DNA from 3 places in the Priestia sp. 10L35 genome. Region 1 is predicted to be linked to each of the others. Evidence: riboswitches for the same ligand, from Rfam matches in the RefSeq annotation. Region 1 holds a riboswitch; each other region holds the start of a gene.
What was found. A riboswitch is a leader RNA that binds a small molecule or an ion and turns the genes downstream of it on or off. The one in region 1 is predicted to bind S-adenosylmethionine.
Positions count from the first base shown of each region.

Region 2: linked by a shared signal. The riboswitch ahead of AC1DEF_RS04705 (hypothetical protein) and the one ahead of AC1DEF_RS16970 (bifunctional homocysteine S-methyltransferase/methylenetetrahydrofolate reductase) in region 1 are both predicted to bind S-adenosylmethionine.
Region 3: linked by a shared signal. The riboswitch ahead of AC1DEF_RS05570 (sulfite oxidase-like oxidoreductase) and the one ahead of AC1DEF_RS16970 (bifunctional homocysteine S-methyltransferase/methylenetetrahydrofolate reductase) in region 1 are both predicted to bind S-adenosylmethionine.

Region 1 covers NZ_JBFTKA010000004.1:266,080-269,354, reverse strand. The annotation lists gene metH (methionine synthase) at 1-24, opposite strand, end outside; gene AC1DEF_RS16970 (bifunctional homocysteine S-methyltransferase/methylenetetrahydrofolate reductase) at 25-1,863, opposite strand; SAM riboswitch class I at 1,971-2,077, opposite strand; gene AC1DEF_RS16965 (YkvI family membrane protein) at 2,417-3,275, shown strand, end outside.
Region 2 covers NZ_JBFTKA010000001.1:919,546-922,820, forward strand. The annotation lists gene AC1DEF_RS04685 (glycosyltransferase family 2 protein) at 1-4, shown strand, start outside; gene AC1DEF_RS04690 (hypothetical protein) at 114-554, shown strand; gene AC1DEF_RS04695 (GNAT family N-acetyltransferase) at 636-1,082, shown strand; gene AC1DEF_RS04700 (hypothetical protein) at 1,095-1,391, opposite strand; SAM riboswitch class I at 1,513-1,614, shown strand; gene AC1DEF_RS04705 (hypothetical protein) at 1,678-2,022, shown strand; gene AC1DEF_RS04710 (DUF1540 domain-containing protein) at 2,123-2,281, shown strand; gene alaP (alanine permease AlaP) at 2,599-3,275, shown strand, end outside.
Region 3 covers NZ_JBFTKA010000001.1:1,074,994-1,078,268, reverse strand. The annotation lists gene moaC (cyclic pyranopterin monophosphate synthase MoaC) at 1-103, shown strand, start outside; gene AC1DEF_RS05575 (MogA/MoaB family molybdenum cofactor biosynthesis protein) at 116-628, shown strand; gene AC1DEF_RS05570 (sulfite oxidase-like oxidoreductase) at 662-1,324, opposite strand; SAM riboswitch class I at 1,400-1,506, opposite strand; gene AC1DEF_RS05565 (hypothetical protein) at 1,651-2,019, opposite strand; gene AC1DEF_RS05560 (putative polysaccharide biosynthesis protein) at 2,033-3,275, opposite strand, start outside.

The sequences.
Region 1 (3,275 bases):
TTGTTGTTCGATAAGTGAGCTCATTTATATCTTCCTTTCTGATGTAACAAGTTGCTTGTCATGAATATAGCGTGTTAGAATTTCGGTCATTTCATAGCGCATAAACGGCGTAATTAAGTAAATACCGTCAAATAACTCATATGCTGTATCAATTAAGTTTTTTGCAATCGCAAGACCTTCGACTTCACCGCGGATTCGGTCATTTCCCGTTGCATCCATGCGTTCTAGAATATCTTCTGATAATTTAATTCCAGGTACTTCATGGTGAATAAATCGAGCATTTCTTGCGCTTGTTAACGGCATGATACCGATATATACCGGTGTTGTTAAATGTTTGGTTGCTTCATATACCTCTTCAATTTGCTTAGTTGAATAGAGAGGCTGAGTAATGAAATAGTGAGCCCCGCAGTCGATTTTCTTTTCCAAACGCTGAACGGCTCGGTCTAAGTGACGCACGTTTGGGTTAAAGGCAGCTGCAATGGAAAAATTGGTTTTTTGACCAAGTGGTTTGCCGGAATAAGATAGTCCTTCATTAAACTGAGCGATTAAACTAATCAAGTCAAATGAAGATAAATCGTAGACCGAAGTGGCGCCAGGGAAATCGCCAACTTTCGACGGATCACCGGTAATTGCAAGTACTTGATTCATTCCTAGCGTATGAAGTCCCATTAAATGAGATTGAAGTCCAATTAAATTTCGGTCGCGACAGGTAATATGAATAAGCGGTCGTGCTTTTGTTTCTTGCTGCATCAGTGTTGCCATTGCCAAGTTGCTGATGCGAGGTGAGGCAAGAGAATTATCAGCTAATGTAATAGCATCTACGCCGACTTTATCAAGTGCTTTTGCGCCTTCTAAAAATTTCGTCGGACCAAGCTGTTTAGGCGGATCTAGCTCGACGATAACCGAGCGGCGCTTCTTCACAATTTCATGCATATGAGGTTTATCCTGCTGCTCACGCTCTTGAACCGTAACGGCAGGTCTCATTTTAACAACTTTGCTTGTAATCGGAGGCAGGTCTTTTAAGGCAGATGACATTGCGCGTACGTGAGCTGGTGTTGTACCGCAGCATCCTCCAATTAAGCGAACCCCTTGTTCGCGGAATAAACGCGCGCTTTCTACAAAGTAGTCTTCATTTGTTTCATATTCCAGCTTTCCTTCCACATACGCCGGAAGGCTGGCATTAGGGTAAGCAGATAAGAAAGCACGATCAGGAAGCGGTACTTCTTCAAGAGACTGAATCATATGATAAGGACCTAAACGGCAGTTTAGCCCGACAACATCTGCTCCCAGCGCCTCTAATTCTTTTAATGCATCTGCTAAAGGACGGCCATCTTGCAGTACGCCAATATCATGCAGGGAAACGTGAGTAATAATAGGCTTATCCGTTTCTTTTCTTGCCAGTGTAAGAACGGTTTTTAATTCTTCGAAATCATAGTATGTTTCAAACAAAAGGCCATCCACGCCTTCATTTAAAAGCCAAAACATCTGTTCACGAATGCTTCGCTTAACCTCTTCTAAACTAATAGCGTTTTTTTGGAAAGAACGAATTCCGCCGAGTGTACCAACCACGTAAGCCTGATCTTTTGCAGCTTGTTTCGCTAATTTTACACCAGCAACATTGATGTCTTTGACTGAATCTTCTAATCCATAACGGGCAAGTTTTTGATAATTAGCAGCGTACGTATTTGTTTGAATAACGTTTGCACCAGCTTCTACATAGGCTCTGTGAATACGAGAAACCTCTTCTGGTTTGGTGATGTTTAGTTCTTCAAAACAGCTGTCAATACCGTGTGAGTAAAGGAGGGTACCAGTGGCACCATCCCCAATTAAAATTTTAGACTTTAAATCTTCAAGTAACCCCATGTCAAAACCTCCTTAAATTGTTCCGCTTCTATTTCACGAGTGATTCGTTTTATGCAATATGCCGATAAAATAGAAAAAGTCTTCTTAAGAAGAAGACTTTTTTCGCCTTCTTATCTTCCAAGCAATAAATTGCTTGCTGGATTTAGCACCATGTCTCTAACGACTGGTTGCTGAGGTTTCAAAGGGCCAGTCCCTCCACCTCTCATGATAAGAATCAATTGTATATAATTGAAACATATTTTTTTAAATAGAAAGAATACTTATTTAATAATTTATCTGATTTTTAGAAATTATACAACAGTAAATTGTGAATTTCCAGCAAATATTGAGGAAAATTTAAAAGCTAAAGGGGAAATATCCGTATATTTTGTTTGAAAATGACTGTTATGTTAGGGGTTAAGGAGTTTTTTGTGAGAAATACAAAAAGAAAATGAAAAAAATAAACCAAAAGGCACAAGCACTGGGATATGCGTAGATTTACATGTAAAAAGGCTCGTCTTTTTTTTATCGTTTCTACATATAGTGAACTATGAAGGGTAGAAGGGTGATGGGCATGAAAAGGTGGAAACTCACGCTGCAGGTTGCTGCTACGTATGTAGGCACCGTTGTAGGAGCCGGTTTTGCAACAGGCAAGGAAATCGTTCAATTTTTTACACAGTACGGGGAACTTGGAATGGTCGGAATTTTGGTCAGCGGCTTGTTTTTTATTTGGCTAGGTTCAAAAATGATGCTGCTTTCGCACGCAATTGGGGCTTCTTCTTATCAGCAGCTTAATACATATTTATTTGGTGATGTGCTTGGAAAAGTGGTAAACGGTGTAATGATTGTCATTTTATTTGGAGTAACTTCAGTCATGCTAGCGAGTACGGGAGCAATAGGAAAAGAACAGTTTGGGCTGTGGCCTCCTGTTGGGATGATTTTTACAATTGTTTTAACTTATATATTTATCGCAAAAGGAATTAACGGTATTTTAATGGTTAATTCTCTTGTTGTGCCGATGATGCTTTCATTTGCTTTTATCATCTTTATGCCGAATATCAGCTATTTCTCACTGATTCAAACGAAGCCGGATTTAACGCTCGTCACGCAGTGGAAGTGGGCGGTTAGTCCCTTTTTATATATTTCCCTGAATCTAGCTTTGGCTCAGGCCGTTTTGGTCCCATTAGGAAGCTCGGTGAAAGATAGGAGCGTGATTACAAAAGGGGCCTTAATAGGAGGATGTGTACTTACGTTTATGCTTGTTTCTACTCATCTTGCCCTTTCCAATTTGCCTTATTCATTTCAACTTGATATTCCGATGAGTGCCGTTGTTAAAAATATCTCAGCGTGGGTGAATGTTTTATTTACGGTAGTTGTGTTGGGCGAGATTTTTACTACATTGATTGGAAATGTATTTGGCATCGCTAAGCAGC
Region 2 (3,275 bases), on a different contig from region 1:
TTAATTTAAGAAGCTTCTCCTAAATGGAGAGGCTTTTTTTGTTAAAGCGTTTATCATAATTTTTGAGTGAACAGGAAATGCTACTACTAAAATTTCTAAGGAGATCAAAATCTATGAAAAGACTATTTTATACAGTCAGCACTTTTTGTTTTGTTTGGCTTGCTTTTGCAGCCATTCATGTCAGCGCTCTTTCGATTGAGAAGCTTCCAATGAAGAAATCATCTGAACAATGGTCGGTTGAACTGACAAAAGCGAGCATGACGGGAGATAATCAGCTAAAGTGGAAAAATAACGTCTATCATACATATGGATTAACCGTTGAAAACATTGGAAAAGACGTAGAGCGCGTGCAGGTCCAAGCTTTTCGGCACGAAGGAAAAAACAAGGCGAAATACAGCTTGTTTTCTCCTATTGAAAGGTCTAACTTAAGCAAAAGCGGTCAGCGTTTTCGCTACGCGAATTTTGCTGTTCCTGGAAAAGCGGCAAGTTTAGACATTATGATTAACTGGACGGACGAACGAGGCAATCATCAACAACATTTTGAATTTAAATAAAAGTCTTCGCTTAGGCGAAGACTTTTTTTGCAGGAATTTATCCTCGCATGTGGAAAACGAACACGAAAGGAGAGATCCATAATGATTGCAAAAGCTACTGAAGAAGAATTACAGGAAATTCGGATGAAATCTGCTGATGCGCTGTTTGAAGGAACGATGAAGCAGTTTCATCCGTCAGCTGAACGCGTAAATGAACTAGTTGGTAGTGCCTTTGAAAAAGGCTGTTATTATTTAGTTTCAAGACAAGAAAATAAACTCGCAGGCTGGGGTCTTATCGGCCCATCTACCGACTTCTTTTCAAAAGAAGAAATTGGCTTTATCTACGAATTATATGTTGTACCCGAATACCGCGGGCAAGGTTTAGCCAAGCCGTTAATGCAAAAAGCAATTGATGAATTGTCTATCAAAGGATACCCTGAAATCAGACTCAGCGTTCATGCTGGGAATTTTGCACAGCATGTGTATCGTGAACTTGGCTTTGTAAATAAACAAATATCAATGAGCTTCCAAGTGGCAAAACGTCCGTAACGTTGATGAATGTCAGCGAGTCCATAAAACATAAGATGTTATACATGCGATGAGGTTCGGTAATGAAAGTAAAAGTAAATAAGTAGCCCAAACAGCGCCTTTATCTAGTACTTCAACGGCTCCTCCAGCTGTATTGTCTGAGGAGGGGGGGGCTTCAAGCGCGTTCATAATCAAAGCCGCTGCTGCTAAAATAATCCCTCCAATACTTCCGGTTGTTTTGACAATTGCAATATGGAAAGTAGATGAAAAGGCAATGCTGAGAAGCAGCAGCAAGCTTCCCAAAAAAGCAGATAACATATATCGTTTCATGTGCTCACCATCCTTTATGAAAGCATACCATATTTTACTTCTTTTTTCTTTTTATTGAAAAGCTATTGACGTAACCTATAAAACATATTAGAATAGTCAGAAATAATTTAAAAACGAAATATTCTTATCTAGAGAGGTGGAGGGACTGGCCCTTTGAAACCTCAGCAACCACAATTATTGAATGGTGCTAATTCCAGCATAGCCTAGCTCTGACAGATAAGAAGAGGAATCTTTTTCTATGATGAAATCCTCTTCTTAGGAAGAAACATTTCGTATAGAAAAGGTGATGACATTGAATAATACACAAACGAATTTATGCATTAATGATTATTTAGATCTATACTTATTAGCAAAAGAAATAAAAGACGAAACGTGGCAGCAGGAAATTTTAGCCGCGCTAAAAACGCATCAAAATCGTTCATTTGAAGAAAAACAATCCGCCCTAGTTCAAGAGATATGGGAAGATTTTAAACAGTTAAATGAAGATATTTCTTTTACGTATCGCTTAATTCAAGAAGAGCCAACTAACGAACAATTTCAGGCTAACTTAAGGCACTTGAGAGAACGGCGGATTACGCTGAGCCGTGAGTTATATTTAGCTAAAAAACAGTATGTTGAACACACGCAATAAAAAGATCCGCTTGAGAAACAAGCGGTTTTTTTGCGTAAAAATGTTAGAATCGTTATATTTCGGGTAGTAAATAGATAAGACAAGCAAAGGAGGGATAGCAGTGGCCCAAGGTGTATTGTGTGAAGTGAATGAGTGCATGTATTGGAAATCCGGAAATAAATGCAGTGCAGAGTCCATTTACGTTGTGAGTCCTGAAAGTAGTCACCATGTTTCTGAAACGGAAGAACCTGGCTGTAAAACTTTTGAACCCGCGAGATAAATGCTAGTTTTTATAAAAAAGCATAAAATGAACGATGCGCTGACGGAATTGAGTCGGCGTTTTTCTATTTTTTTAAAATACTATTACTTAGGTGCAATAATAAATACATAGTAAAAAAGCAGTGCCTATGTCTAATTGTGCGTTTAAACAAAATGATAAGATAATTTTTTTGTTTTTCGACAAAAGAAAAGTGAGAGAAAGGTGATAGAATACAAATATACAGCCTAGCTGTCTTTTAGCACAAATTTATATGAAAGCGCTAACAAAAAAGGCTGTGTTCATCTCGTTTTGACAGATTGGAAAAAGGGGAGACGTTTATGCAGGGGAAAACTCAGGGGAAAGAATTGAAACGCGGGTTAGAAGAAAGACATGTGACGCTGATGTCCTTAGGAGCAGCCATAGGGGTAGGACTGTTTCTTGGATCTGCATCTGCTATTAAATTAGCAGGGCCAGGAATATTATTGGCGTACGGATTTAGCGGAATGATTATGTTTTTTATTATGAGAGCACTTGGAGAAATGGCGATTCAAAAACCTGTTGCAGGTTCATTCAGCAAGTACGCACGCGACTACTTAGGGCCGCTTGCTGGTTATTTAACAGGTTGGAACTACTGGTTTTTATGGGTTGTAACATGTATGGCTGAAATTACAGCCGTTGGTATTTATATGGGGTATTGGTATCCGGATGTACCAAACTGGATTTGGGCGTTATCGGCGCTTGTCATTATGACAACGGTTAACTTCTTAGCTGTTAAGGCATATGGTGAACTGGAATTTTGGTTTGCACTTATTAAAATTTTAGCGATTGTATTAATGATTGCCGTTGGATTATTAATGATTGTGTTCGGAATCGGCAACGGCGGCGTTGCGACTGGTATCAAAAACTTGTGGGACAACGGCGGACTGTTCCCGAACGGATTCAAAGGTATTTTGCTGTCGCTGCAAATGGTCATGTTTGCGTATTTAGGAATTGAAATGATCGGCGTTACCGCGGG
Region 3 (3,275 bases), on a different contig from region 1:
TGATATGTGTAAAGCCATTGATAAAGGCATGATTATCGGCGAAACGTATCTGCTTGAAAAATCTGGCGGCAAAAACGGTGACTACAAGCGTACGGAAGCGTAAAGGAGGTACATAATGAGCGTACATGAACATAAAGCCAAAGCAACACAGCCCGTTCGCTGCAAAGTCATTACGGTATCAGATACACGCACAAAAGAAACCGATAAAAGCGGCGCGCTAATGATCCAACTTCTGAAAGAACACGACATGCAGGTCGCTTCCTATGAAATTGTAAAAGACGACCAAACGTCGATTCAACAAGCGATACTTGCCGGATGCAGTGCTGAGGACATTGACGTTGTTCTCACAAACGGCGGGACTGGCATTACAAAACGAGACGTCACAATTGAAGCCGTTCAAGCGCTGATTCATAAAGAAATCGTTGGGTTTGGCGAGCTGTTTCGCATGCTGAGCTACACCGAAGACATTGGCAGCGCAGCAATTATGAGCCGGGCAATTGCCGGGACGATTAACGAAAAAGCCGTTTTTTCTACACCAGGATCAAGCGGTGCTGTTCGTCTAGCTATGACCAAGCTGATTTTGCCTGAACTTCGCCACGTTGTGTGGGAATTAAACCGGCAGCGCTGACAAAATGCCTATGCACACGCATAGGCATTTTCATTAATCATAGTCTTTATGTACCCACTCATCTTCTGGAATGCCTAAATCTTCTCCAGAAAAACGCTCTTCTTTAAACGGATCTCCTCTAAGATGAAAGCCGTTTTGCTCCCAAAAGCCAGGATGATTTTCATCAATAGCTTCAAAGCCTCGAAGCCATTTAACACTTTTCCAAAAGTACAAATGCGGAACAACCAATCGCAGCGGATATCCGTGCTTAGCTGTAAGCGGCTCTCCGTTAAAGGAATGAGCGAGAAGAATATCGTCTCTCAGTAAATCTTTTACCTCAATGTTTGACGTATAGTCATTATCTCCATGTAGCATGATGTATTTACTTTTTAACTCCAAGCCAACTGCTTTTAAAAAGTCTGTAAACAGCACGCCCGTAAATTCATTATCAAGCTTTGTCCATCTCGTTACGCAGTGAATATCACATTTCACCGTTGTTTGCGGCATGTCCAATATATCTTGATACGAAAGCGTCACTTCTTTGTTTACTAATCCAAACACTCGAAGCGTCCACTCCTCTAAGTTATACTCCGGCACGTCGCCTTCATGTAAAATCGGAAAGCGCTCCGTTACTACCTGACCCGGAGGCACTCGTCCTTCATACCTTGGATCAATTTCTGGTGTTTTCATTCGTTTGATACGGTCTGCTTTGTTCAAATTATCACCTCATTGTTTTTTATACATAAAAAGCCCTTCCTTAAATAAATAAGGAAGAGCTTTGTTTCAGCTTCTTCCTTATCTCTAAGAGCAGTACACTCTTAAGGATTTGGCACCATTCTGTCATAGACAGCGGTTGCCGGGTTTCACAGGGCCAGTCCCTCCACCTCTCTTGATAAGGAAACAAATTGTATTTGTTTTATGTAATAAAGTCAGTATTAAGCTTTTTGTCATAATTGTCAATATTATTTTTCTTTTCCGCAAAAAAACTTTAAAAACAGGTAGGGTTATAAGATTTTAGTAGACTAAAATACCATGTAAAACCTTTACCCTTCTCCATCAATCATCGTATACTTCTTGGCAAAGCGCTTAGAATAAATTTGCTCATCCTCTTGTCCATCGTTAAAAACAAGTCGGTTATGATCAATATCTTTTTCTTTTAACATATAGCCTTTTTCATTCATCATATGAATATATTCATCTAAATGTCCTTTTTTCACCATATAGTGAAGAGCATCATCTGAATCTGTAGTCCTCGCTACATCTTGACTTCCCACTTCTAGCTTGAATACAGCTGTTGCTGTTTGAACGGGACGATAATCTCCAAACAATCTTTCCCAATTTAATAGCAGCAGCGCGCCGGAAATTATTATACACCCTCCAGCCGCCACGGTTAGTACAAATCGCTTTGACACTACTTTCTCTCCTTTACATTCTTTTTCTTCTATTTAATACAACGGATTGCCCTAAACTTGTTTTTACGCCAAGCCCTAGATACACGGCAGCACCTAAAGCAATTGAAATACAAGATGTGCTCATCGCAAGTGAAGATACAGACAGCTTATTTTCTAAAAAATAGTGAGAAGTATAATTGCCGATAATCACAGCGGCTGACATTACACTTACTAATAAAACAGGTGTCAACGCAGCTTGTCCCAGTGATTGAACTCGGTAAGAAATGGATTTTTCAATTAAATAAAAGTTATATATAACCGATACACCATACCCTCCGTAAGTCGCGACAACCGGTCCAATTTCTCTTAAGCTTGAAACCAGCAGTACGTTTAATACTATCTTCACAACAATTCCTAAGCCCAAGCCTAAAATTAGCTTCTTTTGCTGATTAATTCCTTGGAGAATTGCGGCTGTTACTGTAAAAAGAGCAAATAAAATGGCAGCAGGCGCGTACCATTGTAAAACAATTCCACCGATTTCAGGACTGTTTTTTTCTCCAAAAATCATCATATATACCGGCTTGCCTAATAAACAAAGCCCCACGGCAGCAGGAAGAGTAAAAAATAACAGCAGCTGCAGCGTTTTTGTAATTTCCCCTTTTACTTCCCGTAAATTTCCTTGCACAAAGGAAGACGTAATGCCCGGAATCAGTGACATGCTGAAGGCAGTCGCTAACGATACTGGCACCATCACCAAAATCTGGGCTAATCCAATAACGGAGTTGATCGTTTCAGCTTTAGCTTGTCCATATCCTATTGATTGAAAGAGCATGTTAATCGTAAACGTATCAATATTTTGATAGATAGGAATAGCTAAACCAACTAATACAAACGGAACGGCGTACGTTACAAGCTCTTTGGACATTGAAGAGAACGAAACGGACTTATTATTCTTTCCGCTGTTCACTTCTTTCATAATCAACCGCTTGCGCTTCAAATAAACCGCTCCAAGAATCCCAATTCCCCCTACGCCTCCAATAAACGCTCCAAACGTGCCGATTCCAACAGCTTTTGTCATTGTGCTATGAAAAAGGTGAATAACAGCGTATGCTCCTGCTAAAATGAACAACACTCGCACTATTTGTTCAATAATCGTACTTAGCGCGGACGGTCCCATAGACTGGTTACCTTGAAAGTAGCCTCGTAATAGACTCATAGGCGGGATAACAATTAAAGCAAAGCTTACCATTTGGATGACATACACTACGTCTTTTTGA